3 regions of the Lysinibacillus sp. UBA5994 genome follow, and region 1 is predicted to be linked to each of the others. Evidence: riboswitches for the same ligand, from Rfam matches in the RefSeq annotation. Region 1 holds a riboswitch; each other region holds the start of a gene.
What was found. Region 1 has a riboswitch for cobalamin ahead of B3D98_RS01850 (FecCD family ABC transporter permease). Riboswitches for the same ligand answer to the same signal wherever they lie in the genome.
Positions count from the first base shown of each region.

Region 1 (11,596 bases):
CATTAATAACATGATAAACATTACTCCTGTACCAACAATTAAATAAATCATTGTAAATACTTTAGAATAAGCCGTTGTTGGATATAGTCCTGTTTCGACTCCAGTTGGAATTAAGCTCACTACAGCAAAATACATGGCATCCAACCAGTACCATCCTTCTGTCCCCTTGTAGAATAGAGTTCCTGATAGAATGATTAAAAATAGTGTAGTAAATAATGATAGGAACTGTGGACGTTTAAAGGACCTCCACAGTCCTTTTCCTAATCTTTTAGCAGATAATATAAATGACAGCATCCCATTCTCCTTTATTTAGATAGACTATACTTCGTTTTTTACGAAAACATCAAAAGGTAGAGGAGACAATCCCCCTACCTTTTAATGATTATTGAATGAGTAGCTGACTAAGATTGGTAAATATTTTAGCTGCTTGACCTCTTGTTGTGACAGCCTCAGGTGAAAATTTCCCTCCATCCCCTGTCACGATTCCTAATTCATACAGCATTGTGATTGCACGTTTGGTTTCTGCATTATATGAAGCGACATCTACAAATGGCACATTACCTTTTGCAATATACGGCTGATTAGATTGCTGTTCATAAGCGCGATGAATCATTAAAGCTAATTGAGCGCGTGTCACAGGGTGTCCAGGCTTAAATTTCCTATCTGTTCCTTTAATAAGACCATGTACATATGCTGCCGCAATTTCTGCCTGTGTTGCTGCATCATAATTTTCGATATCAGTAAATGGTGCTTTTTCTTCTGTAGTTAAGCCAAGGCTTCTTACAAGAATAGCTGCAGCTTGGGCACGTGTTACACTACTCTCAGGTCTAAATGTCCCATCAGTATAGCCGTTCATTATACCTATATTTGCAGCTGTTTGAATATAATCTTTTGCCCAATGATTCTGTGTATCTGTAAAGCTAACTGTTCCTTTCGTAGTGAAAGTTACTGTAGGATTTTGAACACTTTCATTACCAGCAGCATCAATTGCTTTGATAGATACATTGTAGGTTGTATTTTCTATTAAATCTTTGAGCGTAATTGTAGTAGTGTCAGCATTTAATGTTGAAGTTAATTTTCCATTCACATAGACAAGGTAATTTGCTACGCCTACATTATCTGTCGCTTCTTGCCAGCTAACCTTAACAGTTGTACGATCTTTTACCTCTACTCCAATAGCCTGCGTGACATCCCATAAAGAGCTTGTTTTAATGATTGGTAAAAATGCTTCATTTGCTACTGCTAAATAACCAGCTTCACTTAAATGAATATTTTCAGGGTTTGGTAGATAGTTGGCAACATCCTTTGCAACAACATCATATGTAGGAACAAAAATAGCGCCCGCTTTTTCAGTAGTTGTTTTAATTGTTGCATTCAATGTAGCTAATAACAAATTAAATTGTTTTTGTAAGTTCTCACTATAGTATGGGAAGGAATTATAATAGCCCATTACATATACTTCAGCTTGTGGATTAATCTTTTTGATTTCAGATAGAATAGTAGCAATGTTCGATACAGCTTCTTTAGTAGCTTTTATGATAGCCACAGTGTCAATTCCCGTTGCTTGAGATTCTTTTAATATTGGCAATAGATCATTTGCCCCAGCTGTTAATGTGATGATTTCAGCTTCTTTAATAGAAGCCCGTAACTTTGCCTGTTCGTCTGTATAGCCAAAACCAGTCACTGTTTTTGCAACATCATTTTGTAGATCAGCTAAAACATTTTTAGTTGTGTAGCCTGACATAGCAAAGCCCTTATTAAAGGAAGTAAGGAAGCCGTCTTGCTGTAATGCCTGTGCAATAAAATCGGTATAGCCTAATCCAATTACACCTACTTCATTCATTCCATGTGCTAATGAATCACCAAGTGCCACATAATCGGTTTGTACAACCCAACTTGGTGCTATATGGTCACCCTGTCCTTCTTCTGCACTAGCTGCTACAGGTATAGCTAATTGCAAAGCCAATACACTTGAAGCTAAAAAACGAAATTTCTTTGATAATCGCATTTACTCTCTCCTCTACTTATAAAATAGTCGTTATTTTCACTATTTTACTAGAGGAACGATAAAAATAGGTTAAATTACAACAATCTTTTTGAAACATTTCATTTTTTATCTAATTAACCTGTATCTTTCCATAAATCCCACCACCACCAACTTCAATGGCTAATTGACCCGTTCTCGCTAAATCGATTAAATGGGCTAGTTTATGTGGCACAATTTGTTCAAGCTGGTCGATTGTTACACGATGCAAAATATTCATTTCTGTACCAAATGCTTCGATTAAACGTTCCATCATTTTAGGACCAATACCTGGAATGAAATCAAGTGGTATCTGATGAATATAAGGTGGTCTATTTCGTTTATCGGGAAAGTCTTCAGATAGCTCTTGTATACGGGTAGCTACTCCCTTTATAATTTGAGTACTCCCACATTCTGTACAAATGGTAGCCTCTTTACTTAGCTGTTGACTACATTTTGCACAAACTGTTTGATGATATTTGCCAAGCAAAGGGTTTAGGCCATAATTGGCTATTATCGCTCGTCCCTCTTGCTCATGCAGGGCCATTTTTAATTCTGTAAAATTCGCTTCTGCTAATCGTAACTTTTGATACTCTCGTGCTAATTTCCCAAGCGAATGTGCATCAGAATTGCTAACGAATGTATATGCTTGTAATTCTTTAATATGACTTACCATATTTGTATCAGAGCTTAAACCTAATTCAATACCATCAATAAGCTGCGGATCAAAGACTTCAGTTAAACTTCGACGAACCCCTTTGCCAAACAAGCTTTTAAATGGTGTAAATACATGTGCAGGAATAAAAATACCTCCCAATTCATGTACCTTTTGCTGCAAGGTCTGACCATCACAATAAATACGCTGTGAACTTAAATGGATATTCTTCATATGTTGTGACATCCATTCTGAGAACAGCTTCATGAGCTCTAGTGTAGGAAAGTAAGCAAGCACATGAATAGGACCCTGACAATGTTGATCATAAATTTCGATCTCTGATCCGGGAATTAAAGTGGTTTCCTGAAATCGCAGACCACCTTCTTTAAGTTCTTGTAGTTCTCCGTGTTCAATCATCCTCACCATTTCTTCGATTACTTCAGGTGAGTGACAGTCAATGATCCCAATGATGTCTAATCCCTTTCTTGCACTAGCCGTCTCTAAAATTCGTGCTAATGTTAACGTTTTACTGCCAGTAATTTTCACTGCCCTTCCACTAGAAGTACGTCCAATATGAATATGTAAATCAGCATAGAATTCATTCAATTCAAACACTCCTTTAAATACATTCTATAAAACGAAAATACCTTACATTACTGCAAGGCATTTCTCACTTCATTATGATGGATGATTTGTAGTAGTGCTATTATTTGACTCAAAAGCGCCGGAACCGTGTGATGGTGTGGAGGAAGCATCATAGGCAACTAATGTTACACCAATCTTTTCTTCAAGCTCATTAATTTTTTCTAGTTGCTGCGGGTCTAATTGTGCAAACTTAATTTCTTTCATGGTCATCAATCCTTTCAATTATACAATTCCCCGAAATATAGAAAATATACTCCTTCGCATAATTGTGGAATTACAAACGAACATTGGATAATAAAAATGACTGATAATCAGTCATTTTTATTGACATTATTTTTCTTATTCTATAACATAATAATTAAGTAAGGCAAAAGTGAGGGATTGCATGTCAAAAGAAGAAAAAATTATTCAAGCTGCCATTGAGGTTTTTCGAGAAAAAGGTATAGAAAAAACAAAAGTTTCAGATATCGTTAAAGCTGCTGGGATCGCTCAAGGAACATTTTATCTTTATTTCCCATCACGCCTTTCTGTTATGCCTGCTATTGCAAAAAATATGGTAGAAAGAATTATTGCTACCTTAGATGAAGGTATTTCAAGTCATAAGCCCTTTGAACAGCAACTTGAAGAGGTTGTGGAAATGGTTTTCTTAATCACGAAAGATTATGGAGATATCGTTGCACTTATTTATGCAGGTATTGCGCAAACTGAGCATTTAAAAGAATGGGAAAATATATATGCACCCTATTATGACTGGATGAGTCATTTCTTATTATCTGGCCAGCAACAGGGAATGATACGTGATTCAATTGACCCAACACGTTCTGCTAAACTGATGATTGGTCTAATTGAATCTGCTGCTGAACAAATTTATTTATTTGATGATAGCAAGGACGAAACAATGAAATTGCTCAAGCTTGAGCTTATAGACTTCCTATCTCACGCACTTGGCCTACGTCACCCATAAAAGTGACGTTCTCTTTTACCTCGAAAATGACTGAATGTCAGTCATTGTATTACCTAATAGAAAGGATTTTATTGATGAAAAAAGAATGGATGTACGTCGTTTTAACAAGTTTATTTGAATTGCTTTGGGTATTTGGCTTTAACGTAGCAAGCTCATGGTGGCATTGGATAATTATTGTGACAATCATTGCTATAGATTTTCATTTCTTATCGAAGGCTTGTGAGAGCTTACCTACTGGTACAGTCTACGCTATTTTCGCTGGAGCAGGTGCAATCGGTACCACATTAATGGATATTTTCATTTTCGAAGGAGAATTTAATGCCATTAAAGGACTGTTCATGATTATTTTATTATTAGGTGTGATTGGTCTAAAATTAGCGGATAATTCCTCTAAAGAGCAGGTGCAAACGAAAGGAGAGAATGTATAATGGGTTGGGTACTTATTATCTTAGCTGCATTGTCTGAAATTATAGGTGTGGTTGGCTTACGCTTCTATAGTCAGCATAAAACATTACGAAACTTAATGTTATATATTGGTGGTTTTGGTGTGTCTTTTGCCCTTTTATATGCATCCTTCAACTATTTGCAGTTAAGCATTGCCTATGTTGTTTGGGTAGGAATTGGTACTGTTGGAGCTGTACTCGTAAATATCATTTTCTTTGGCGAATCTAAAAATCTATCACGTATTATCAGTATCATAGCAATTATCATAGGTGTAGCAGGCTTAAAAGCAGTATCTTAATGGCTTTACAATATAGGACGCCACTCTTAAATCGGAGGCGTCCTGTATTCATTTATTTAAAATGGCATAACGAAGAAGGATGGGAGTAATTAAGATAAAAATTCATAAATACCTTCCGCAATAAATTCTGCAGGTCCACGCATCCAGATATGGTCATTGTCAGCCCATCGAATGACTAAGTCACCGCCCCTAAGTTGGACTACTATCTCTTCTTCCTTCTGACAAAAACCATTTAATATAGCAGCCACTACCGCTGCACAAGCACCTGTCCCACATGCCTCTGTTATACCCGAACCTCGTTCCCAAACGCAGCATTTTAATGCCTTCTCATGAACAACCTCTACAAACTCAACATTGCAACGATAAGGAAATCTCATATCGTTTGCTATAATACCGCCTAATGTTCTTAATGGTGCTTGCTCGATCGCATTCACAAAAACTACAGTATTCGGATTGCCCAAAAACAAAGCTGTTACCAAAAGAGATTGTTGGGGTAAAGGAAATATCTCATTGATGACAAGCTCATTTGGGTTTCCTAACATCGGAATGTCTTTGCGCAATAAGAGAGGTTTGCCCATATCGACAATCACTTCTATTACACGATTGTCTTGCACCACTACCTGTGCCAGCATAATCCCGGATTTCGTTTCAATCGTAATTAGCTCTTGTCGTACAATATGACGTTCAAAAATATACTTAGCAACACAGCGAAGACCGTTACCACAATTTGTCCCCTCAGATCCATCTTTATTAAATACACGCATACCACAGTCAGCAATTTTAGAGGGTTGGATAATAATCAATCCATCTGAGCCAATACCAGTATGGACATTGGCCATTTTTTGAGCCAATTCACAAAAGATATCTTCCTTGTAATCATGTTGGAAAAGATCAAGATAGATATAGCTGTTGCCAATACCATGCATTTTCGTAAAGGCTATTTGCATACAGTCACTCCTTAAAGGATGTTTTATGTATCTAATAGAAGATGAAACTTTTCTATATTTGGCTAAACCCCTTCGTGAACTGTTCAGGAACATATGTAAGATACGGCTTCCCTGTCATTGGATGTATTTGAATATCCGCAAAAACACCAAATACATCTTGCAGCACTGTTGGCGTAAGTACTTCCTCTGGTGTACCATGACAAACTATTCGCCCTTGCTGTAAAACGTAAATTTGATCGCAATACATAGCAGCAATATTCAAATCATGTAAAGCTGCTACTACGGTTAAATGCAAAGTCTGAATTAAATCCATAAGTTGAAGTTGATGTTGAATATCTAAATGATTCGTCGGCTCATCTAATATTAATATCTGTGCTTGTTGAGCGAGTGCCCTTGCAACCATGACACGTTTTTTCTCGCCACCAGAAAGCGAACTAAAGCTTCGTTTCTCTAAATGCGATATGCCCGTTTGTCTAAGAGCCTCTTTAACAATTTGAAAATCTTTCTCTTGATCAAGCTCTAACAGCTTTTTATGTGGGGTTCTTCCCATACTGACTAAATCATGCACAGTGAAATCAAATAATACGGGTGTCTCTTGGCTTACAACAGCCAAATTTTTCGCAATTGCTTTACTTGATTGCTTTAATATATCTTGCTCATTTAATACTACTGATCCACTTTCAGGTTTTAGGAGACGATACATATTTTTTAACAATGTTGATTTTCCGCTCCCATTAGGACCAATTAATCCAACAAATTGCTTTTCTTTTATTTGAATGCTTACATCATGCAGTATACGCTGATCGTAAATGGAGAATGATACTTTTTTCGCTTCTAATGTCATGGAAGTTAATCTCCTTCACCGAAAGAATAGTTGTTACGACGGAGAAGCCAAATGAAAAATGGTCCTCCACAAAAAGCTGTAATAATACCAATTGGCATTTCCTGAGGAGCAATAATAATTCGAGCAAAGGCATCTGCCCATACTAAGAATATTCCACCTATTAAAGCACTGATAGGTATTACGTATTTATAGTTTGAGCCCACAATTAAACGCACAATATGGGGAATAATCAATCCCACAAATCCTATAGAACCACTAACTGCGACAAGCACACCTGTTAATAGAGATACTAGTAGTATTAACTGAATACGGAATTGCTGAAGATTAACGCCTAATGTCACTGCCGCCTCTTCTCCTAGTAATAATAAATTTAAATTGCGATAGTGTAGCCACAGTAGCCCAAATACAACCAAGAATACGAAAGCTGGAATCACAATATTATTCCATTTGGCTCCAGCTAAACTACCTAGCATCCAAAACATAACAGCCTTTAAGGCCCCTTCTTGCTTTGACATCATTAAAATAAAGTTAGAGATAGACGTTAAGATAAAGGACACAGCCATGCCTGCCAATAGCAAGCGGAAAATAGAGACACGTCCCCCAACACGTGATAAGAAAAAGACAAGTGCAATGGCAAGTAATGAACCAAGGAATGCGGATACTGAAAGAGCGTAAATACCTAAAAATGAAAAGGCTCCTAAAATAATCACAGAAGTAGCTCCGACAGCTGCCCCTGAAGAAATCCCTAGAATATACGGGTCTGCAATAGAATTACGTACTAGTGCCTGAATGGCTGCCCCTGCAATAGCTAACCCCGCTCCTACTATCGCAGCTAGCAAAACACGAGGTGCTCTTATTTGCCAGATGATGATTTCCTGAGAGCGACTCCAATCTTGCTCGATCGAATTTTGTATAAAAGGAATTTTAGAAAGAATAACTTTCCATACATATAACGGTGTAACTGAAACTGAGCCAACCATTACAGCAAAGGTCATTGAAACAATTAATACCATGAAAAGTACGAAGGAAAATAACATAAATTTTTTATTCATCTGTTTTAAACTCCTACTGAATATTGATGAATGAAGCAATAAAAAAAGGTATCCCATGCGAAAATGCGCATAGAAATACCCAAGATTAAACAAAGTCAGAAAAATATCCAGCTATTGTCCGTAATTGCTTGCATCCTCGTGGGCATTACAGGTATTACTAAATGGCAGGTCTCCTGGCTTCGATTCACTATCCTATAATTGCCTTCCCATTCTTAAACAGTGGCAAATCATATTATAGGATTCCTCGTTACAGTTGCGGGACAGCGTCGGACTTCCACCGACTTCCCTTTTAAGTGACATTCAAAATGTCACACCAATAGTATTTGAAGTTATAAAATTGTGACGGTTCTATCATACATTTTTATAGATAGATAGTCTACTTCAATTTAATTCAGCAATTGAGTTAACTAATATAAATAATAAAGTTGACACAAATACATTCGTTTTTTACACTAGCAGTAATAACTTATAAAACGAGGTGAAATCATGGCAACTGTTACACAACATAGTCACCATAAGTTAAGAACTGTTGACATTACCTACATTGGATTATTTACAACGTTAATGATGGTGGGTGCTAATATCACTTCCTTTGCACCTTTTATGGTAGTTGGTGGTGTACCCATTACGCTTCAAACCTTCTTTGCAATTTTAGCAGGGCTTATTCTTGGTAGTAGAAAAGGTGCGCTCGCCTGCACAATTTATATGTGCGTAGGATTGGCAGGAGCTCCTGTCTTTGCTCGTTTCGGGGGTGGAATTGGCCAAATTTTAAGCCCTACCTTTGGGTTTATTATTACATTTATATTTGCGGCATTTGTTGCGGGGTTAATCGTAGAACGAAGCGGAACAAAGAAAAGTTTTATCGTAGCTGCTTTGGTAGCAACGGCTATAAATTATTTGATAGGAACAAATTGGATGTTTTTTGCCTATAAGCTATGGGCAAGTGCGCCAGAGAATTTTTCATATAAGCTCGCTTGGCTTTGGATGATTCCTCCACTACCAAAAGATATTATTTTAGCTATTTTTGCTGGTATCTTCGCCCATAGATTACAAAAAACATTGAAGATCATGCCCATTCAATAGCATATCTCCCCGCCAGACTAGAGAAATGTTTTTCATAGGTTATATCCATCGTTTCTGCACATTTATTTGCTACATTAGGAGCACATAGTGAGGAGGATATCATATGAAATTCAATAAAAGATGGTCAGTCGGACTATTATCAGTAGTCGCTCTAATTAGTTTATCGGCTTGTACAGAGGATCAAACAAAACCTGCGTCCACTTCTAATGAAGCTGCTGAAGAAATGGATCATTCTACAATGAACCATTCAAGTTCTGGCGAAGTACCAGTAACGTTAAAAAAAGCTGAAAATCCGAAATTTCCTATAGGAAGCACAGCCATTATTACAGATGGACATATGGAAGGTATGAAAGGGGCCGAAGCAACAATAGTAGGTGCCTATACTACAACTGCCTATGTTATTTCCTATGAGCCTACATCTGGTGGAAAGCGAATAGAAAAGCATAAGTGGGTAATTCATGAAGAATTAATTGACCCACAAGAAGCACCACTGGCTCCTGGAACAGAAGTAAAAACGGACGCAACACATATGGAAGGTATGGAAAATGCGACTGTCCTTATTGACGAGGCTGTGCAAACAACTGTATATATGGTTGATTATACTTCCACTACAAGTGGTGAAGCTGTAACAAATCATAAATGGGTAACAGAAGAAGAGCTTAGTCCAAAATAATAGAAAATAACCTCTACCTTCAATTCTGGTAGAGGTTATTTTCTAGCTTTTATGTTCCATTTGCTTTCTCTTTGCAGACTTATGCCATTTATAGCCGATGCCCCAAACGGTTTGCAAGTAATCATCCGCCGGAAAACCACTTTTTCTTAATTTTTCTCGTAAATTACGTACATGTGAATCAATGGTACGATCTTCAATCGTTACATCATATCCCCAAACGGCATGTATAAGGTGTTCTCTAGAAAATGCTCTATTTTGATAATCTAAAAATAGGGCGAGCATGGCAAATTCCTTTGGTGTTAATGGAATTGCCTTATGTTGAAAATATACTTCAAAGGACTCTCTATCTAAACAAAGCCCTTCAAAGTTAATCACTTTTTCTTCAGATATCGTTCTTCTTAATACAGCATGTATGCGTGCTAACAATTCTTCCTCATCAAAAGGCTTTAAAACGTAGTCATCAGCACCAAGATTTAAACCTTTTACAATATCAGCGTGTTCTCCTTTTGCAGTAAGCATAATGATAGGAACATCCCAAAACTTCCTAATTTCCTGGCAAACCTGCCACCCATCCATCTCTGGCATCATAATATCCAAAAGAACTAAATCCACATGCTCTTCTTCTAAAAAATGCAATGCCTCTTGTATAGAAGACATTGCTCTACAATTAAATAGTGGTTCCAAATAAAGGGTTAATAAATCTAACATTCTTGGTTCATCATCAATGCATAAAATCGTTTTCATTCATTTCTACTCCTTTAAATGATAATTCAAAAGTAGTCCCTTTATTTATTTCACTTCTAACCTTTATTTCTCCCCCATGTGCTTGTACTAGCTCCTTGACAATAGCAAGCCCAAGTCCAGATCCACCTAAAGCACGACTACGTGATTTTTCCACTCGATAAAACCGATCAAAAATATACGGTAAATCCTTCTTTGGAATTCCTTTCCCTGTGTCTTCAACGATGATGCTTAAAATTCCACTGTCTTGTTTTACAGTGACTGTAGTCATATCTCCTGGTGCACAATAGATTAATGCATTATTTAATAGATTAATCAGAATTTGCTCAAGTCTTGCTTCATCTGCACATAGTGTTAAGCCATTATCACAACGTACAACTAAATAGATACCTTTATCTTGAAAAGCGGGACTTAATTTTTCTTCAATGCTTGTAAAAAACGGCTCTAAATGTAAGCAATGTTTTTCAATTACAAATGAGTTTTCATCCATTTTCGCTAAATCAAATAAATCTTTGATTAATCTAGAAAGTCTATTTGTTTCTTCTATTATAATAGCTAAATACTTTTGACGATCTTGCCCTGTTAAATCCCGTTTAGCAAGAATGTCTGTATAGCCTTTAATAAAAGTTAGCGGTGTACGAAGCTCATGTGCAATACTCGATAAAAACTCCTTACGCTCTTGCCTTAGATGATTTAAATCATTGGATAAAAGCTGGATAGCATTTGATAAATCCCCAAGCTCATCTTTTCCATTCGTAGAAAGAGCAACTGTAAAATCACCCTTACTCATTTTCAATGTAGCCTCTTTCATTTGAATAAGTGGCTTAGCCAGCTTACGAGATAGAACAACAATGACTGCAATACTGACTAGACCAGATACAATACCCACAATGAGAAAATGCTTATTCAGCCGTTTCATTAATGCATGGATGGAATCGGTATTTTGAAACATAAATACATAGCCAATCGTTCCTTGCTGATTTTGAATAGGGCTTATAGTCGCAATTGCTTTAACTTCTTGCCAATTGTCTTGTAAAACCCTTCCTTCATAAGGTATTTCCCCCTCTATTTCACGAATCAGATCACTGATTTCTTGATGTGGCTGTGAGGATGCAAGGATTGTCCCGAAATGGTCAGTCACCACGACATCTGTACTTGCTTCTGATTCCATAAGAACGACATGTGCTAGTGTTTCATTATTGAAGTTCTGTTCTAATATAGTACGAT
Region 1 is NZ_DJAU01000005.1:37,574-49,169, forward strand. Features, by position in the region: gene B3D98_RS01805 (ion channel) at 1-294, opposite strand, end outside; gene B3D98_RS01810 (S-layer homology domain-containing protein) at 383-2,008, opposite strand; gene B3D98_RS01815 (endonuclease Q family protein) at 2,118-3,284, opposite strand; gene B3D98_RS01820 (hypothetical protein) at 3,357-3,527, opposite strand; gene B3D98_RS01825 (TetR family transcriptional regulator) at 3,709-4,287, shown strand; gene B3D98_RS01830 (DMT family transporter) at 4,362-4,715, shown strand; gene B3D98_RS01835 (DMT family transporter) at 4,715-5,029, shown strand; gene dapF (diaminopimelate epimerase) at 5,119-5,976, opposite strand; gene B3D98_RS01845 (heme ABC transporter ATP-binding protein) at 6,029-6,820, opposite strand; gene B3D98_RS01850 (FecCD family ABC transporter permease) at 6,826-7,872, opposite strand; cobalamin riboswitch at 8,019-8,205, opposite strand; gene B3D98_RS01855 (biotin transporter BioY) at 8,359-8,955, shown strand; gene B3D98_RS01860 (YdhK family protein) at 9,059-9,628, shown strand; gene B3D98_RS01865 (response regulator transcription factor) at 9,671-10,372, opposite strand; gene B3D98_RS01870 (sensor histidine kinase) at 10,350-11,596, opposite strand, start outside.

Region 2 (11,596 bases), on a different contig from region 1:
CCACACTCCTATAATTTGTCTAGCTTTTATGTTTACCCTACTCTATTTATTAATAGAATCGAGATAAATCCCCTCTTCGGATGGACGATTTTTGCATGCGCTGTGCTTGACGCATTTCTTCGCGCATAATTTGGCGTAATTCTGAATCACTTAAATCTTGCTCATCAGTTGTTGCAACAGGATTTTTCTTTTTAGCAAATATTTTTTTAATCTTCGCCATATTCATACCCTGTTCTAAGTAATCTTTAACCTCAAGCAATGTGTCGACGTCATTTAGTGAAAACATACGTCGATTGCCTTCTGTTCGGTGCGGCTCAATTAAATGGTGTTCTTCATAATAACGAATTTGTCTTGCCGAAAGCTCTGTTAATTGCATCACGATACTCATCGATAATAACGGCATAGTTCGTCTAATTTCACGACTCATTTAAGTCCTCCTCCAATACCCGCTTATCATATAACGAAATTTTTTTACTGTCAACCAACCATGTAAGGTTATCTAACATGGTTGGCACTATTTTTTTCAATTCGATTAAAAATTGTAAAAAACTATTCATATTTAGGCTTTATCTATTGTCTTGTTATGCTTTTTGAATAGCTTGAACCGCACTGCAAATAGCAAATTTAACGTGTTCATATGTTAGTCCCCCCTGGATAAATGCTGTATATGGCGGTCGTATTGGGCCATCCGCTGTTAGCTCAATGCTGGACCCCTGAATAAATGTTCCAGCTGCCATAATGACATCATCTTCATAGCCTGGCATATAGGCTGGTTCAGGAGCATAATGGGCATTTATCGGTGAGTTCGCTTGTATTTCACGACAAAAATCAATCATTTGCTGAGCCGTTTGGAACGATACTGATTGAATTAAATCTGTACGCTTCGCGTGATAGCTCGGAGAAGTGCTCATGCCGATTTCCTCAAGCATTGCAGCTGTAAATATCGCCCCTTTTAGTGCTTGCGATACAGCATGTGGTGCTAGGAAAAACCCTTGATAAAAATCACCTAGTGTATTTAATGTGGCCCCCGCTTCTGCTCCAATACCTGGAGATGTCATACGATAGGCACATTTCTCCACTAAATCTGCGCGTCCAGCAATATAGCCACCAATTTTAGCCAAGCCTCCACCTGGATTTTTAATGAGCGATCCTGCCATTAAGTCAGCCCCGACCTCTGTAGGTTCCTGCGCCTCTACAAACTCGCCATAGCAGTTATCTACAAAAATAATAGCTTTCGGAGCTAATTTACGTACCTTTACACACATATCTGCAATTTCTTCAATTGTAAAGGATGGACGTGTTGCGTAGCCTTTTGAACGCTGAATCGCAATCATTTTGGTTTGTGCTGTAATGGCCTCTTCAACACCTGCCCAATCAATGACCTGATTATCTAGTAAATCCACATGTCGATAACTGATTTTATAATCTTTCAGTGAACCTGTATCTTTATCACCACCATCGACAATGGATTGCAATGTATCATATGGCTGACCCGAAATATAAAGCAGCTCATCACCAGGACGCAAAACACCGAATAGACTAAGCGTGATTGCATGTGTGCCTGAAATAATTTGCGGTCGGACTATGGCTGCCTCAGCACCAAATACTTCCGCATAAACACGCTCTAGATTATCCCGCCCCTCATCATCATAGCCATAGCCGTTTGATGGGTGTAAATGATAATCACTTACTTGATGCTTTCTGAAAGCTGCTAGCACCTTCTGCTGATTGTAGAACGCCATTTCTTCTACCTTGGCATGATAAGGCCGAACTTGCTCCTCTACTTTTGCCGCTAACGATAGCGTTTCTGTTGATAAATTTGATGTAAACGTCATTCTTTCTTCTCCATTTCACAATGTCTCGCATTTCAATCAGTAAGATTTATTGACTATCTAAATTGACTTCAATCACTCTAGAATTCCCTAACCAACTACTGGTATATGAACGCTTTTGACGAATGTTTTTCTTTATTTTAATCACATTTTATCAATTTGTATGTGCACCTGTAAAACTTGCCTATTGTTTCTAAGAGGATTTTACGCTAAGCTAATGTGCGGACTCATTTCAAGATGCGTATTTAATGACCGATTTTGGCTATTAAATTCATAGATTCTGTTACGTAAAAAGTCTTTTAACTTTTAATAAAGTTTATTTATTGATAGAAGGGGTGAAAGGGATGGCTTGGGAGGTTTTTAGTATTATAGGAACAATTGCCTTTGCTATTTCTGGGGCAATTATTGCCATGGAAGAAGAATACGATTTATTCGGTGTATATATACTTGGTATTGTGACTGCTTTTGGTGGAGGAGCTATCCGAAATTTACTCATTGGACTACCTGTCACAACACTTTGGGGACAGGATATGATGTTTCAAATAGCGCTTGCTGCGATTACGATATTCTTTATTTTTCCGCATCATCTGATTCAACATTGGCATCGTTGGGGTAACTTCACAGATGCGATTGGCTTATCAGCATTCGCTATTCAAGGCGCACTCTATGCTGTTAAGCTTGATATGCCAGTAAGCGCAGTCATTGTAGCTGCTGTTTTGACAGGTTCAGGTGGGGGTATTGTACGAGATTTATTAGCTAGAAGAAAACCATTAGTTCTCCGTGATGAAGTTTATGGTGTTTGGGCAGCTCTTGCAGGATTGCTAATCGGATTCGAGGTTTTTACAGGGGACATTTTCCTTTATATTTTATTCGCAGTGATTACAGCTTTACGTATTCTTTCCTATATGATGAAGTGGCGCTTGCCATTACGAAAATTAAATCGTGCATAAATACCATTCAGCCAATGACCAAAAATTAAGTCATTGGCTGTTTTATTGTTTTTATCTTTTTAACAACTGCATTGATTCTTCTAAAGTCATCATGTTTTTCATCATCGAGCAAGCTGCATCTAAAATAGGAAAGGCTAAGGCTGCTCCAGAACCTTCGCCTAAACGCATATTCATGTGCAACATTGGTTCAATGCCTAGTAAGGCAGCGGCAATTTTTGCCCCTGGTTCCTCTGAAGCATGGGAAGGAATGATATAATTGATTACTTTTGGTTCGAGCTTATAAGCAATGAGGGAGGCTATAGTCGAAATAAATCCATCAATGACAACGGGTTTACGATGGGCAGCAGCGCCAAGAATAATACCTGTCATCGCCCCTATCTCTAACCCTCCAACCTTAGCCAGAACATCAATAACATCATTTGGATTAGGCTTATTTAAGGTAATTGCTTTTTCAATAACTGCCGCTTTATAGGCAATGCCTCCTTGGCCTACTCCTGCACCAAACCCCGTTACTTCGATAGGGTTGCATCCCGTCAAAACAGCTAATATCGCAGCACTTGGTGTTGTATTGCCGATGCCCATTTCTCCAGTCCCAAGTACATCAGCACCTTTTATGATTTCCTCAGTGGCCACACGGATTCCTACTTCTATCGATTGAATGGCTTCTTGTTTGGCCATAGCTGGACCTTGTGCCATGTTATCTGTACCATATTTAATTTTATGAATAATGACACCTGCATCAAGTGGAATATCTTCTTTTACACCCACATCTACTGTGACCACCTTTGCATTGGTAATCCCAGCAATCGCACAAACGCCTGTACCCCCCTTAGGAAAATTTAATGTTTGAAAGACCGTAACATCTTGTGGATTCGTGGTTACACCTTCCTCGCAAACACCATGATCTGCAGCACAGACAATCATCACTTTTTTGTCGACCATCGGATATAATTGTCCTGTTATACCAGAGAGCTGTACGGCAAGTGATTCTAGTTTACCCAAGCTACCTGGGGGCTTACAAAGCGCATCAATCCGCTTTCTAGCTTGCTCCATACTTTTCATATCAGCCCCCTGAATGTTTTGAATCGTGTCTTGTAATAATTGCATGATTATTTCTCCTCTCGTTCTCATTAAGACAAAATAAAAAGTCTGTAGTTTATTGTCATGACAAATAAACTACAGACTTTTCCATCATCTATATCTTCTAAAGCATGTAGGCAGGTCTCCTGGCTCAAGTTCAACACCTCATAGTACCTTCCCAGCAATTTGCTAGTGGCATACACTATGAAATTCCCTTATACAGTGGCGGGTCCGCTAAAGCTTTTCACTTTATTCCCTATTCTCCCTAATGGGCACCTATTGCTTTTATGTAATTTCTTTTAATTTACTACAAAGCTTTCTTGCTATCAATACGAAACAATTAAAGTAAAGTATTTTTATTTGGAGCTATTTCACATAGTTCCTATAACTATTGAATAGAAACCAATATTGTTAGCGAGTCAATATAGTTTAAAATGAATACACTTTGCCCCTTCAAATGACTATTCTCAAAAAAAGATGAGCCTATACCGGGATGGCTAATGCCAAACATAAGTAAAAGAATAGATTTAACATCGATATACATGATTTAAAATTTACTAGTTACTAAAGTCTGAGAAATAACATTGTTAAAGATTGCAGAATTTTTTTAACAAGCTCTTTTAACACACACAATTTGTCAACTCTCTTCTGGTTCCTACTTTCTACATGTTTAGCCTATAAAGAACGAATCTACAGTACATCATTCTTTCTATTTTTTTATGGATCGATATTTAGCAGGTGTCATACCAACATATTTTTTAAATACTTTACTAAAATATTCTTCATTGCTATAACCTACTAATAAAGCAATTTCATTATTTCTTTTATCACTATAATCTAATAGCTGCTTAGCTTTGTTAATTCTAAGTTCATTTAATAGGTGGATAAAATTTTTATCAATGCTTTTTTTTATTAATATACTTAAATTTGCTTGGCTTTTGTTAAAGATGTTTGATAAATAATTCAAATCTAGTTGCGGATCATCAAAATGCGTATAAATATAATCGACTATTTTTTTACCTAAATTATCCCTATTGCCATGTAAGTTAAGTATTTTATCGACGAGTGGCATGATATAGTTATTTACTATTTTTGATAAATTGGCTTCTTTAATCATTTGATGTTGGATACCAATTATTTTTTGAGCGCGATGATATGTTTCCAAGCAATTGAAATAGATACTATATTGTAATAAAAACATAATCATGATTTCTAACCTCTGCTGAAAACCAATATTTTTATTTTGTAAAACCACAATAAATTCTTTTAATTTTAATTCATCTGTAAAGATTTGATTATCAAAAATGGATTTTCTTTTATTTAGCACAGTGCTATCAGTATTTAGATGCCTCTTTAGAAGCAACTCCAGCACAGCTTGATTTAAATCATGTAAGTCTTTTTTTGGAAGAACAATATGATTATGCTGACTATATGACAATACAAAATCGGTATTCATAATCTCAATATGTTCCCCAAAAATATTAAAGTAAAATAACTCATGAGCATGTGAAATTCCGATATTTTTTGTTTGATTTATACTAACCATAAAGTATTCAAATGAATAGATACTACAATCTGTCATTTGTTGATCAAAGGCCAATAGTAAATTTAATAATTGATTATATTTAATTGCATAATCTACTTGCTTTTTCATGCTCAATGCTTCCATCGTTTGTGATAGCTTTAGCTTTAGGTTTTTATAATCGATTGGCTTTAAAATGTAATCCTCAGCTCCAATTTGAATAGCACTTTGTAAATATTGAAAATCGTCATAGCCAGATAGAAAAATCACCTTAAATTGATGAAACTTTTTTAGCTCCTGAACAGCCTCTATTCCACTTATCCCGGGTAAATTAATATCCGATAAAACAATATCTGGAGCAATTTCTTTAGCTGCCAGCAGCATATCCTCCCCCGTTGTATAAGAATAAACACGTAAGGATTCTATAAAATTTCTGTTAATAAAAAAGCTTAAACCCTCTCTAATAAAGTTTTCATCTTCTACAATAAAAAGATTCATAGAGCTCACCTCACCGTTAGAAGATATTATTTCTTATATGGTAACAAAATTCTCGACACAAAGTATTGTTGCTCATTGACTAGCACCATTACACCATATGCTTCTCCATATTTTATCTTTAAACGCCTATTTACATTTTTTAAACCAATACTGCCTTCGTGATTTTCTTCATTCATTTTATCATTTAGCATCGCTATTCTAGCAGTATCCTTATATTCGCTCTTATTATAAGTTTCAATTATTACATAATTCTTTTTTCGATAAATTTTGATATTTATTGATAGAGCTTCTTTATGGTTGTAACCATGCTTAAAAATATTTTCTACAATTGGTTGGAGTGTAAATTTTAAAATAGCATTTTGTAATAAATCGTTTTCTTCTATTTGAATGTCAAATAGTAAATAAGAGATTCTTATTTTCATAATATTAATATATTCTTCAATAATCTCTAGCTCTTTTTCAATGGTTGTTTCATTTTCACTGTTGCCCGTATTATATCTAAAAAGCTTTGCAAGCCCAACGCTCAATGTAGAAATTTCCTCAACCTCATGAATCATGGCTAATTGATTAATATTATCTAAGGTATTGTAAAGAAAATGAGGATTAATTTGGCTTTGTAAATTATTCAATTGCGCTTCATAGTTTTCTCGAACATAGCCTTTTTCCTTTTCTACCATATAAGCAATGGTTTGGTTTAATTCATGACTGGCAATATCTAACTCATCATTAATCCAAACATGCTTTTTCTCTTTATCTTCAAAATGATAAATTGCTTTTCTATAAGAGGTAATACGTTCAATAAGCATTTGTAACGTTGTGCTTATTTTATTGGAATATAAAAAGGTGATGATGGTTAGCAGTAAGGTAGAAGCAATTGCAAAAGCCATTAAATCCTCCTTTTTATTATTTACCTCTTTAAAAATGGAGTCAGACGTAGCAATGACAACATAGTAACAATTATTAAAGGAATCAAATGAATACATTAGAATTCGTTCTACATTCAAATAATCAATTTTATAGTAATTGGTTTTCTGAGGCTCCAGTTTAAGAAAATACTCCTCATGCTCTGATATATGGGAATTTGTGCTGAATTTTATATCTTTTTGCTCTGTTAATAAAAGAAAATCAGAGTAGCTACCCCAAATAGAATTTAACACTTCATGATATACTTTTGTACTTGCTTGATTACTCTCAAAAGACGAATTAAAATAATGAATTTTTTTTAATACCTCTAGCCTTGTTTCTATTAAAAGTTTCTTTTGATATTCTCCAACATTATTTATATAAATTATGGTCATCATAAAATACGGTAAAATAAATACAACAAGGGTAAGAATAAGATATTTATATTTTAACGATAAATACATCATTCTCACCCTTTCAAGCTTCTTAGCAATGCTCCTCTTCCCAGATCGACTGGCCGCTTGAAACACCACCATCAATGACAATTTCACTACCCGTAATATAGGAAGCATCCTCGCTCCCTAGATAATAGACTAAGGATGCAATTTCCTCTGGACGTCCTAATCTTTTTAAAGGTACATATTTTACCTGATCCTGAGGTGTCTTATTTGATTTTTGTGCTGCATATTCAATCATCTGTGTTTGGATATATCCTGGATGAATGGAGTTTACTCTAATAAAAGGTGCAAATTCCATCGCTGCGTTTTTTGTAAGTGTTCGAATAGCACCTTTAGTAGCCCCGTATATTCCTAAACCTTTTGCTCCAAAAAAGGCTGCATTGGACGATGCATTAATAATCGAGCCATTTTCCTGTTTATACATAATAGGTGCAATATATTTTAATGCTAAAAAGCTACCCTTAACATTAATATCAAACATAGACTGATACTCTTTTTCTGTAGTTGTAGTAAGATCATTCATGACAAATATTCCAGCGTTATTAAACAATACATCAATTTCATAGCCTTTGTCATGTATATATCTTTGTAATGATTTCCATTTATTTTCATTTGTAACATCCAATTCTATAAAATCAACCTGAGCACCATAAATATCACTTAGCTTGCTACCTTCCGCTACATTAATATCACATGCAAGGATATGAAAACCCTCCTGGTAAAATTTATCGAGAGTAGCTCTGCCAATGCCAGCAGTAGCCCCTGTAATGAGAATACGCTTCGTCATAAATACCTCCATTAATAATTTTTATTTCGCAATCCAACCACCATCAATCACTAGCTCACTGCCTGTTACAAACTTCGCTTCATCAGTCGCTAAATATAAAACACCATAGGCTACATCTATAGGATTTCCAAGTAATGGCAAAGGCGTTACTTCTTTCATCCATTTCGCTTTTTCGTTATTCTCAAAAAGATCTCGTGTCATTTCCGTTTTAATCATGCCAGGATGCACAGAATTTACCCGTACATTATATTCTGCTAAATCCATTGCTGCTGCCTTTGTTAAGCTTCTGACAGCTCCCTTTGAGGCATGATAAGACACATAGCCCTTTTCGCCAATAATTCCATAGACCGAAGAGATATTAATAATACTTCCCGCTCGCTGCTTTATCATATGCTCAGCACATTTTCTAACACCCAAAAAAGTACCTGTCGCATTAATGGTCATAACCTTATTCCAGCCCTCTAAATCTTCCTGTATAATTGAGTTTCTTGAGGGAATGCCAGCATTATTTACTAAAATATCTATACGTCCAAACAATTGAATGGCCTTTTGGATAACGCTATCCCACTCTGCTTCAGAGGATACATCATGCTTATGCACAAAAAGATGATCATTTCTCGTGTACCGCTTCATCAAAAGGTCCAATGCCTCCCCGTTTATATCTGTGGCAACTACTTTCGCTCCCTCTTGTAAAAACAATTCAGTCTCTGCTAACCCTTGTCCATTTCCTGCACCTGTAATGATTGCTACCTTATTGTGTAAGCGCATTTTATTCATCCTCTCTATTTCTGAATCTTCGAACGACCATAAAAATCGATCATAACAGCGACAATAATAATGGCACCTTTAAAAATTGATTGCCAATACGTACTGATGGAAAGACTATCAAAAACATTTGAAATCATGATTAAAATACTTCCACCAATAAATGTTCGCCAAATTGCACCCTGCCCCCCTGAAAGGGAAGTGCCTCCAATAACGACGGCAGCTATTACATCCAAAACAATTGATTCTCCTATATTTGCCTGCCCCTGTGCAAGTCGAGAAGATAAAATGATACCGCTCATTGAGGCACATAGACCACAGATGATATAGGTGCTAATGATTAGGCGATTTGTCTTTAAACCTGCTAATCTACTAGCCTCACTGTTTCCTCCTACTGCATAGAGAGCCTTTCCATATAGCGTGTAAGAGAGAATTATCCCTAGCGTAATAAAAATAGCAGCTAGAATAATGACTGAAACGGGGATTGGTCCTAAATAATGCGAACCAAAAAACTTATAGGCTGGGTCTTTTACAAAAAATGGCTGTGCCTTTGAGTATACTAATGCAAAGCCAGTGAAAATAGAGCCTGTTCCTAGTGTGGCTACAAAGGGAGGAACTTTCAAATAAGTGATTAACACACCGTTTAACAAGCCTGCAATGAGACCAATGGATAGACCGACTATCACAGCTACAAAAATAGACGTGCTATCAACTAAGCTTGCAGCTACAACAGCCGTTGCAGCGTATAATCCCCCGATGGACATATCTAAGCCGCCAGTGATCATAACATAGGTCATTCCAGCAGCCATGATGCCAATAATGGCTAATTGACTTAGCATATTTAATACATTTGTAGGATTTAAAAACCCATTGTAAACAATCGATGAAATAATAATTAGCACTACAAATGCGAACACTACTCCATATCTAAATCCAAAATTCTTGATATTTCCAAAATTCAGAATTTTATTGCTATAAGAAGTCAAATTCTGCTCTTCAGATAGTTTGTTCATCATGTCTGGTGACTCCCTTCCAAAAACGTTGATTCAACGATTTTTTTAACACTAATATCTTTCCCCGTTAATTCATTAACAATTTCCCCTTTAGATATAACAAGTACACGATTGCTAACAGCAACTACCTCTTCTAGCTCTGAGGAAATAATAATGATACTCATACCTTGCATCGCTAACTCCTTTAATTTACGTAATACATCTAATTTAACGCCAACATCAATCCCTCTAGTAGGTTCATCAACTATTAAAACCTTTGGGTTAACACTTGTAACCTTTGACAGTAAAACCTTCTGTTGATTTCCACCCGATAAATTTTTAACAATGGAGTTAATTGGTCGTGTTAACTTAAACTCTCGAATATATTGTTGCGCAAGATTTTTAGATTTTTTAGTAGATAAAAAACCATAGGAACCAATACGTTTTAAATCAATTAGATGAATGTTTTCATGTACTTCAAAACCTAGATGAAGACCTGTTTTTTTCCGATCCTCTGGAGCTAATACAATTCCATATCCCATTGCTTGTCTTGGTGTAGAAGGAATTTTAAGAGACTCACCTTGTAATTTAAGCGTTCCCCTACAGCCTTCTCCTAGCCCATAGAGCGTGTGAGCAATTGCACTTCTGCCTGAGCCCACTAACCCACCCAATCCTAAAATTTCTCCCCGCTTTAATGTAAAGGAGATATTTTTTAAAAAGTGGAAGCTCTCCAAATTTTCAACCTCTAATACAATCTCCTCTGAAGGAATTTGATGAGGATACTCCTGCATTAAGATTTCTTTAAAATCGCTGTCAATTTCCTCACCAAGCATGGCATGAACAATTTTTTGCTTTGTCCAACCCTCTATGTCCCTATGCTCTGTAACTACACCATTCTTTAATACCGTAAATGAATCACAAATTTTCATAATTTCATCTAGATGATGGCTAACGTAAAGGATGGTGATTCCTCTTTTTTTCAATTCCATTAAAGCCTCTAATAAAGCCTCTCTCTCATTCTGTGCTAAAGAAGAAGTAGGCTCATCCAAAATTAATATTTTGGAATCTAAATTTAAACATCTCATAATTTCAAGAATTTGCTGATCAGCTACAGATAAATCAATGGCATAAGAATTTGGTGAAATATGGGTATTTAAAAGCTTGCTCAATTCATAAAATCGTTCTAACCGTTTTTTTCGATTAACCAAAATCGACTTGCCTTCCTTAAAGCCAAGAAATACATTATCTAAGGCAGTCATATTCGGTATGATGGTTAATTCCTGAAAAATTGTGGCAATGCCAGCCTCTCTCGAACTATAAGGATCACCATAATGCAATTCATTTTGCTCAATAAAAATGTTGCCTTCTGTAGGCTTAATTCTACCTGAAAGCATGCCAATAAGCGTTGATTTACCTGAGCCATTTTGCCCAATAAAAGCGTGACAATGACCCTTTGATATTGTGATGTTAATACTCTGATTAGCAAAAAATTCTCCATATTTTTTTGATAAATTAGTGATATTGATAATGGGTGTCGCCTTTATCATAAAATCACTCTCCTCCTGATAAAGCAAGCACACAAGGTGATTAAATAGAATCTGTGAACTTGCCCTATATTTTCACGATGGCTTACATCTAATATTCTGGTAACCCTTTTGTCTCAAAATCTCCGATATTATTTTTATTTACATAAGGTGTGCCTGGTAAGATTTCCTCTTGTGTTAAATCATAAAAGGATTGATAATCCTTTCCTTCAAAATGATTTTTAATCGCTTCCATTCCTCTTTGTACCTCTTCTTTTGGAAGCAT
Region 2 is NZ_DJAU01000050.1:61,524-73,119, reverse strand. Features, by position in the region: gene B3D98_RS15330 (MerR family transcriptional regulator) at 50-427, opposite strand; gene B3D98_RS15325 (aminotransferase class I/II-fold pyridoxal phosphate-dependent enzyme) at 582-1,835, opposite strand; gene B3D98_RS15320 (trimeric intracellular cation channel family protein) at 2,177-2,782, shown strand; gene cobT (nicotinate-nucleotide--dimethylbenzimidazole phosphoribosyltransferase) at 2,834-3,889, opposite strand; cobalamin riboswitch at 3,982-4,157, opposite strand; gene B3D98_RS15310 (response regulator) at 4,572-5,882, opposite strand; gene B3D98_RS15305 (sensor histidine kinase) at 5,909-7,249, opposite strand; gene B3D98_RS15300 (SDR family NAD(P)-dependent oxidoreductase) at 7,272-8,030, opposite strand; gene B3D98_RS15295 (SDR family NAD(P)-dependent oxidoreductase) at 8,052-8,798, opposite strand; gene B3D98_RS15290 (ABC transporter permease) at 8,813-9,811, opposite strand; gene B3D98_RS15285 (sugar ABC transporter ATP-binding protein) at 9,808-11,334, opposite strand; gene B3D98_RS15280 (sugar ABC transporter substrate-binding protein) at 11,423-11,596, opposite strand, start outside.
Region 2: linked by a shared signal. The riboswitch ahead of cobT (nicotinate-nucleotide--dimethylbenzimidazole phosphoribosyltransferase) and the one ahead of B3D98_RS01850 (FecCD family ABC transporter permease) in region 1 are both predicted to bind cobalamin.

Region 3 (8,360 bases), on a different contig from region 1:
TAGCCACTGCCGTTCCTGAGGCTAAAATAATGCTACAGACTTATTTCGAAGCTTTAAGTGCCTATGAAGCATTAAGTACATTGCCTGTTCAAGGATTCGGTTTGGACTTTGTTCATGGCTATAAAGGAAATATGGCGTCACTTCGTCAATTTGGTTTCCCGCAGGATAAAGTATTAGGAATAGGGGTAGTGAATGGCCGTGATATTTGGCGTTCAAACCTGGCGGAGGTCAATGCGACAATTCAAGCCATTGAACAGCTAAGTCATGCTGTTGAACTATGGATTCAACCATCAAGTAACCTACAGCACGTTCCAATCACAACCTCTCTGGAAAATGAACTTGACCCTGTTTTAAAGCAGTCTCTGGCCTTCGCAGATGAGAAAATCGTAGAAATCACGGGGCTGACTAAATATAGACGAGATAAAGATGGTTCCTTACAACATAATTTTTCAGAAAGTATGAAGGCGATTGAGGCTCTAAAAAATCATCCAATCCGCCAAAATAAGTTAATTCATCAAGCCGTTCAAACTGTGACAAAGCAAGATTTTGAACGACACAGTAATTTTACGAAGCGACAAACGATCCAACAACAAGCCTTAGGATTACCGCTGTTTCCAACAACTACAATCGGTAGCTTCCCGCAATCAGATGAAGTGAAAAGAAATCGTAATGCGTGGCGAAAGAAACAATTATCGAATGAAGCCTATGAAACATTTTTAGAAGACGAAACAAAGCGCTGGATCTCCATACAAGAGGAATTAGATATCGATGTACTTGTTCATGGTGAATTTGAGCGTACAGATATGGTCGAATATTTCGGTGAAAAGCTGACTGGCTTTGCCTTTACAGAGAAAGCGTGGGTTGTTTCATATGGATCACGCTGTGTGAAGCCTCCGATCATTTATGGAGATGTTGCATGGGCTTCACCAATTACCGTAAAAGAATCCGCCTATGCCCAAAGCCTAACGAAGCGATTTGTAAAAGGCATGCTGACAGGGCCAGTAACAATATTAAATTGGTCCTTTGTGCGAGATGATTTGTCCCGTAAAGATGTCGCTTATCAAATTGCATTAGCACTCCGTAAAGAGGTGGAAGCACTAGAAAACGCAGGTATATCAATTATTCAAGTGGACGAGCCAGCGTTAAGAGAAGGTTTACCGCTTAGAAAGGAGGAATGGGGGGCTTACTTAGAGTGGGCTGTCAATTCCTTTAAGCTTGCGACATCTAGTGTCAAAGATGAAACACAAATCCATACACATATGTGTTACTGCGAGTTTAATGATTTCATCGAACCAATTAGCGCACTAGATGCAGATGTGATTTCCATAGAAACATCACGAAGTCATGGGGAACTTATTACCTCACTACAAGTACAGCCCTATAAAAAAGGAATTGGCTTAGGCGTCTATGATATTCATAGCCCTCGTGTACCAAGCGAGGATGAAATGCTCGCTATTATGAAAGATAGTCTACAGGTGCTGGACCGTTATCAATTCTGGGTGAATCCAGATTGTGGCTTAAAAACGAGAAAAGAAGATGAAACCGTTGCAGCTTTAGCGAATATGGTTGCTGCTACTAAAACGTTGCGTCAAGCTGTACAGCAATCTACATCAAGCTAACGAAATGATTTTTAATCTACTACATCTACTCTCCAATAACGAAGACTAGGGTAAATCCCTAGTCTTTTTATGTTACGTCGATATATATATATTATCTTCAGAAAGTAAAATTGACGTGAACAGGCGAGCATGTTATGTTTATTACTAATTTCATAGCAATCATTACAAGTTTGAGTGAAATCGTCTTTCATTCAATTAAAAGGAAAATGGGTGAAAATCCCATGCTGTCCCGCAGCTGTAAATGAGGAGTTTTGTTTCAAATACCACTGAGTGAGTACTTGGGAAGGTGAAACAAAATGATGATTCATGAGCCAGAATGCCTGCTTGTAAGAAGATTCATTGATGATCTACGAAAGATAGGGAGATGGATGGAGACTTGCTCATCGTGGGTTTTTCTGTCCTTATTCTTTTTTAGAATAAGGTTTTTTTATGCCTTCTCTTCTTCAACAAGTAGATGTATTTGTACTACGAATAGAGATAGGAGACAGAAAATGAGATTGACAAAGTATTTACTTCCTTTCCTGCTTGTCCTGACGTTCAGTTTACTTGCTGGCTGTACAGGCACGGATGAAGAAAAGGAAAAGACCTCAGCAAACCAAACAGATGAAAAAATAATAACGATTGGCTGGCCATTAGATGTCGGTCCATTGAATCCTCATACATATTTACCGAATCAAATGACTGCCCAAGCAATGGTTTATGAATCCTTGGTGGAATACAATGATGATGGTACTGTTACGCCTAAGCTCGCCGAAAGCTGGGACATCTCTGAGGATAAAACTTCGTATACTTTCCATCTAAGAAAAGACGTGAAATATTCAGACGGCACTGCATTTAATGCAGATAATGTCATTCGTAACTTTGACGCCGTTTTAGCGAATCGAGACATGCATTCTTGGATGGGCATGGTTAACCACATGAAAGAGGTTGTAAAAGTAGATGATTTTACAATTCGTCTGCAATTGGATGAGCATTATTATCCAGTCTTAAACGAACTTGCCTTCGTCAGACCTTTCCGTTTTTTAGGGGATAACGGATTCCCAAAGGATGATATGACGCAAGATTCTATCAAAGCACCGATTGGAACAGGCCCTTGGGTATTAACTGAATACAAAAAGGACGAATATGCATTATTTAGTCGCAATGAAAACTATTGGGGAGAAAAACCACTAGTTGAACAAATAAAAGTAAAAATTATTCCTGACTCAGAATCTATTTCATTAGCATTTGAAAACGAAGAATTAGATTTAATTTATGGGCGTGGCATTATTAGTTTAGATAACTATACGTATTTAAAAGACAGTGGCAAATACAAAACTGCTACCTCTGAGCCTTTATCTACGAAAGCACTGCTATTCAATACACAATCTGGTCCATTATCTGAGCTAAAGGTACGTCAAGCCATTCAATATGCTATTAATAAGGAACAAATGGTCGACAGTATTACACATGGTACGGAAAAAGTAGCGAACACATTGTTCTGGGATGCGATTCCTTATGCCAATATAGATTTAGCACCTATTGTATACAATCCAGAAAAAGCCCAACAATTGCTAGATGAGGCAGGGTGGTTATTACCTAAGGGTGAAAAAATTCGTTCAAAAAACGGACAGCTGTTGTCTTTAGATTTGATTTACATTGCATCCGATGCGATTCAAAAACCAATGGCAGAATTAATGCAAGGTGAACTCGCAAAAATTGGCGTTCAGTTGAATTTAGAAGGGGCAGATGTAATGGTCGGTCTTCAAAAATTGATGGATGACCAGGTGGATATTAATTTCTGGCGTACCAATGGACCACCTACAGATCCACATAGCTTTGCAAATGAATCAGCTACACCAAATGCTAGTGGTGTGTACGAGGCGAAATTAGGCCTAGCAAACGCCAAAGAAATCGATACGAAAATTCACCAATTATTAGTAGGAACAGATGAACAGGAACGCGTGCAGCTTTACACGAATATTTTAACGATGTTTCATGACCAGGCACTCTTTTACCCTATTTCTTACGAAACAAATAATGTGATTTATCAACCATCTCTAAAGGATTTTGCACCACGTGCATCTGAATATGATATACCTTATGCACAAATGGCTAAAGAAAAATAAAAGTGGAGGAGAGAGTGTGTCTAGCAGAGACAGCTCTCTCTTTATCATAGGATTGAGTAGGAAGTGACAGCATGTATGAATCAACATGGATCTTTTGTTTAAAAAGAATTTTAACATTGCCCTTTGTCTTATTAGGCGTTTCCATCCTAACCTTTGTATTTATTCGTTTTGTTCCTGTAGAGCCTGCTGAAGTCATACTACGTTTGGCAAGGGTTGCGCCAACAGAGGAAGCCATTCAGGCATTACGTGAGGAACTGGGAACGGACAAGTCGTTTTTTCTTCAATATTTGCTATGGGGAAAGGGCGTAATCCAGCTAGATTTTGGAACATCTTTTGTTAGTAAATTACCTGTGGCACATGAACTATTCGTGAAATTACCCGCAACCATTGAATTAGCTATTGCTGCGTTTATCCTCATTTTAGGGCTAAGTATTCCATTCGGAGTAATAAGCGCATTGTATAAGCACACCATCATCGATAAAATCATACGATTCTTTAGCATATTGAGTGTGTCGATTCCAGCCTTTTGGTTAGGTTTCCTATTACTCTATTTATTTAGCTTAAAATTAGGACTCTTTCCGACAAACGGGAAGGGCACACCTGCTCATTTAGTTTTACCCGCCTTCTCACTGGCGTTACCAACAATTGGATTATTCGTTCAGCTTATCCGTTCAACCATCCTAGAAGAATTACAGCAGCAATATGTTCAATATGCACGGCTAAGAGGATTAAAAAGCTCCGTGATTCTTATCCGTCATGTTTTGCGAAATGCTGCTATTCCCTTGACTTCCTTGCTAGGCATGACCCTTGGCAATCTTTTAGGTGGAGCCGTGATTGTGGAGCAGGTTTTTAGCTGGCCCGGACTCGGCAGGTACTTAATAGAATCCATTATGAACAGGGATTATCCAGTTGTACAATGCTATGTGTTAATTATTGCGGTTATCTATGTGCTTGCCAATTTATGTACAGATATATTGCATCGTTTATTGGACCCTCATCTAATGATGAAGGGTAGGAGAGATTAAAAATGAAATTTGTACGAACAAAAAGTGGCAACTTAACAGGATTAATCAGTCTATTCCTCCTTGTCATTACTGGCTTATTAGGACTGTTTGCGCCAATTTTAATGCCACACGACCCTTTTGCTGTCGATATTGCTAAGAAATTTTCAGTCCCGTCTTGGGACTATCCATTAGGTACAGATCATTTAGGAAGGTGTATCTTGTCACGCCTTCTTTTAGGTATTCGTTATTCTTTAGGTGCAGCGCTCATCATTCAGCTAGTCGCTATTGTTTTAGCTATCCTACTGGGTGCTTTTGTAGCGTTGAAAAGAGGATTAATTGATTTTCTTTTTATTCGATTATGTGATATTTTATTAGCCTTTCCGACACTCGTACTTGCATTTGGGCTGTTAGGTATATTAGGTCCTAGCTTAAAAAATGTTTTAATAGCGCTCATTTTCACACAGCTTATTTATTATGCAAGAATGATCCGAGGTTTGTTTATTGGCATCAATGAGAAAGACTTTGTTCAAGCTGCTAGGATAACGGGCACTACAGGTATCCAATTAATTAGACGCCATTATATACCCAATCTATTGCCATCTATTGTCACGATTGTCGCATTAGATATCGGGAAGGTGATTTTAGAAATTGCAGGCTTTTCCTTTATCGGACTTGGGGTGCAGGCACCGATTCCAGAATGGGGCATGATGATCAATGAAGGAAAGCAATACATGAGACAGCATCCTGAATTAATGCTTTATCCAGGACTTGCCATCATCCTTGTTGTGTTATTGTTTAATCAATTAGCAAATCGTTTAAAAAGGCTTGACTAGGAAAGGGGAAGTTATGGAGAAAGTTTTAGAAGTGATAGACCTCACAGTCAAAATAGGGGAGAAAAATATATTAACCTCTATCAACCTGACAGCTTATAAAGGGCGAGTCCTAGGAATTATCGGGGAAAGTGGCAGTGGCAAGTCCATGCTTTGCCATGCCATCATGCAAACATTACCGTCCTTTGCCCATGTCAGCCAAGGGGAAGTACTCTATCTACAAGAAAATTTATTAAACGTTTCAGCTGCTAAATGGAGAGCTTATCGTGGCAGACATCTTTCGATGATTTTGCAAAACCCATCCGCTGCATTTGATCATATTCAAACGATTGAAAGTCATTTTCGAGAAACATTAAAAGCACACTTTAAGCTTACAAAAAAAGAAATGAGACAGATCGCCCTTGATGCTTTGAAAAAAGTTCATTTACCTCAGCCAGAGCAGCTCTTGTCCTACTATCCTTTCCAGTTAAGTGGAGGCATGCTACAGCGAGTGATGATTGCTCTGTCAATGGCGATACAGGCCTCCCTCTACATCGCAGACGAGCCTACGACTGCTCTGGATACCATCAATCAGAAACAAGTATTAACACTATTTAATCAAATTCGCTCAGAAACAGATGCTACCATACTCCTTGTCACGCATGATTTAGGTGTCATTGCTGAGCTTGCGGACGATGTGGCTGTGATGTATCAAGGAGAAATCGTTGAGCAAGCAAATGTTTTTGATTTTTTTGATGCGCCTCAGCATCCCTATACCAAGAAACTTTTACAAGCGAGAATGCTATGAGGTGATAAAATGACGCTACTAGAAGTAAAAAATATTGAGAAATACTATGCGCAAAGACCATTTCTATTCAAACGAGGACAGGAAGCCCCTGTATTAGAGAATGTGACATTTTCACTTCAGGAAGGAGAATGTCTTGGCATCGTCGGTCAAAGTGGTTCTGGAAAAAGCACATTAGGGCGCATTATTTTAGGGATTGAACGACCAACAAACGGAGAGCTGATCTTTCAAGGTGTCAATTTATACGAAGCACCCAGCAAAGAGAAAAAAATGATACGAAGAAATTTACAGGCTGTTTTTCAAAATAGTTATCATTCATTTAATCCAAAACAGACGATTTTCGAAATACTCGAAGAACCGTTTTTGAATTTCGAGCATTTTAGCAAAGCAGAGCGACAACAGAAAGTAAGGGAATTACTAGACTGTGTAGAGTTAGAGTGGGCAATGGCTCAAAACTATCCCTCACAGCTAAGTGGGGGACAGCAGCAACGAGTCAACATTGCTAGAGCTCTTGCATTAAAGCCGAAACTGATTGTTTTAGATGAGGCCATTAGTAGTCTTGATATGATTTTGCAAAAGACGATTATAGAGCTACTGCAAAGACTTCAAAAAGAGCTACAGCTTGCTTATCTATTCATTTCACATGATTTACAGGCCACACGTTTTATGTCAGATCGCATCCTTGTGATGCAGCATGGTCAGCTAGTGGAGGAGATAGGCAAGGATGGGACATATCAGCACCCCGCTTCACAAGCGTTATACAATGCAATTTTGCCATCACACCCGCGGGAAAGAAAAAAGAAGGATAGACCCAATTAAACAGAAACGCCATTTTGAGAAATTAAAAATGGCGTTTTCTTAATTTTTAAAGCAATATAGAAACAAAAATAAATAAAATTAATCAAGATATTAATTTTATTTATTTTTTAATTAAAATTATTAATTTTATTATTTACATCTTTAATTTCTTTATTATATAATCAGCTTAACTTAAAGGAAGGAGTTCACTATGGCTTATCAAGTAATCACAAATTGTCCTGTCTGCAGTAAAACATTAAAAATTACGAAGTTACAGTGTTCTCATTGTCACACGACCATTGAAAATGAGTTTGAATTGTCGAAGCTAGCATCCTTATCACAGGATCAGCTTCATTTTGTGGAAGTATTTTTAACCTGCCGAGGAAATATTAAAGAGGTTGAAAAGGAACTGGGGGTTTCGTATCCAACAGTTCGAGGCAAGCTAAATGATATTATTTCATCCCTTGGCTATGCTCAAAAGAAGAAAAATGAAGTAGATGAGAAAAAAATTGTAAGCATGCTTGAAAATGGCGAAATCACAACAGATGAAGCCATAAAGCTCTTAAAAGACGAATAGGGAGGAACGACCATGAAAGAGGAAATTACAAAAGTGTTAACGATGATTCAAGAGGGCAAAATTGATGCGGATAAAGGATCAGAGCTGATTCAAGTGCTACAACAGAAAGAAGAATCAGAGAATAAATTTGTGGAAAAAACAAAGTATTTAGATAAAACGTTAAAGGTCCGTGTTGTATCCACCGAAAATGATAATGTCACGGTAAATTTACCAATTAAACTTGTCAAAGCCGTATTGATGGCAGGACACAGCATCGCTGCAAGTATTCCGCAATCGGAAAAATACGTAAAAGATATCGACATCAATCTTCTTCTTGAAGCAATTGAAAATGAACTAGATGGACAAATTGTAGATATAAAATCAGCAAACGGGGATTCCGTTGCAGTCTTCATTGAGTAGAGGCGACGAATGATGCATGTAAAAGTGAAAGCAAAAGACGTTCGCTTTACCGTCCCTGTTCCCTATACTGTGCTAACCATTGTCCTCTCCATTTTAACTTCTAAATGGATACAGCAACAAGCCAATAAGTGGACAAAGGCATACTTCGATAAAAAGAAAATAGACTTTACCTTTCCGCTCATCGACAAAGAAATGCTAAAGCCGATTATCAAGGAACTACAAAATTATAAAGGACTTGTGC
Region 3 is NZ_DJAU01000026.1:133,903-142,262, reverse strand. Features, by position in the region: gene metE (5-methyltetrahydropteroyltriglutamate--homocysteine S-methyltransferase) at 1-1,619, shown strand, start outside; cobalamin riboswitch at 1,769-1,961, shown strand; gene nikA (nickel ABC transporter substrate-binding protein) at 2,111-3,727, shown strand; gene nikB (nickel ABC transporter permease) at 3,799-4,752, shown strand; gene B3D98_RS08815 (ABC transporter permease subunit) at 4,755-5,564, shown strand; gene B3D98_RS08810 (ABC transporter ATP-binding protein) at 5,578-6,348, shown strand; gene B3D98_RS08805 (ABC transporter ATP-binding protein) at 6,358-7,164, shown strand; gene B3D98_RS08800 (DUF2089 domain-containing protein) at 7,355-7,720, shown strand; gene B3D98_RS08795 (SHOCT-like domain-containing protein) at 7,733-8,119, shown strand; gene B3D98_RS08790 (hypothetical protein) at 8,129-8,360, shown strand, end outside.
Region 3: linked by a shared signal. The riboswitch ahead of nikA (nickel ABC transporter substrate-binding protein) and the one ahead of B3D98_RS01850 (FecCD family ABC transporter permease) in region 1 are both predicted to bind cobalamin.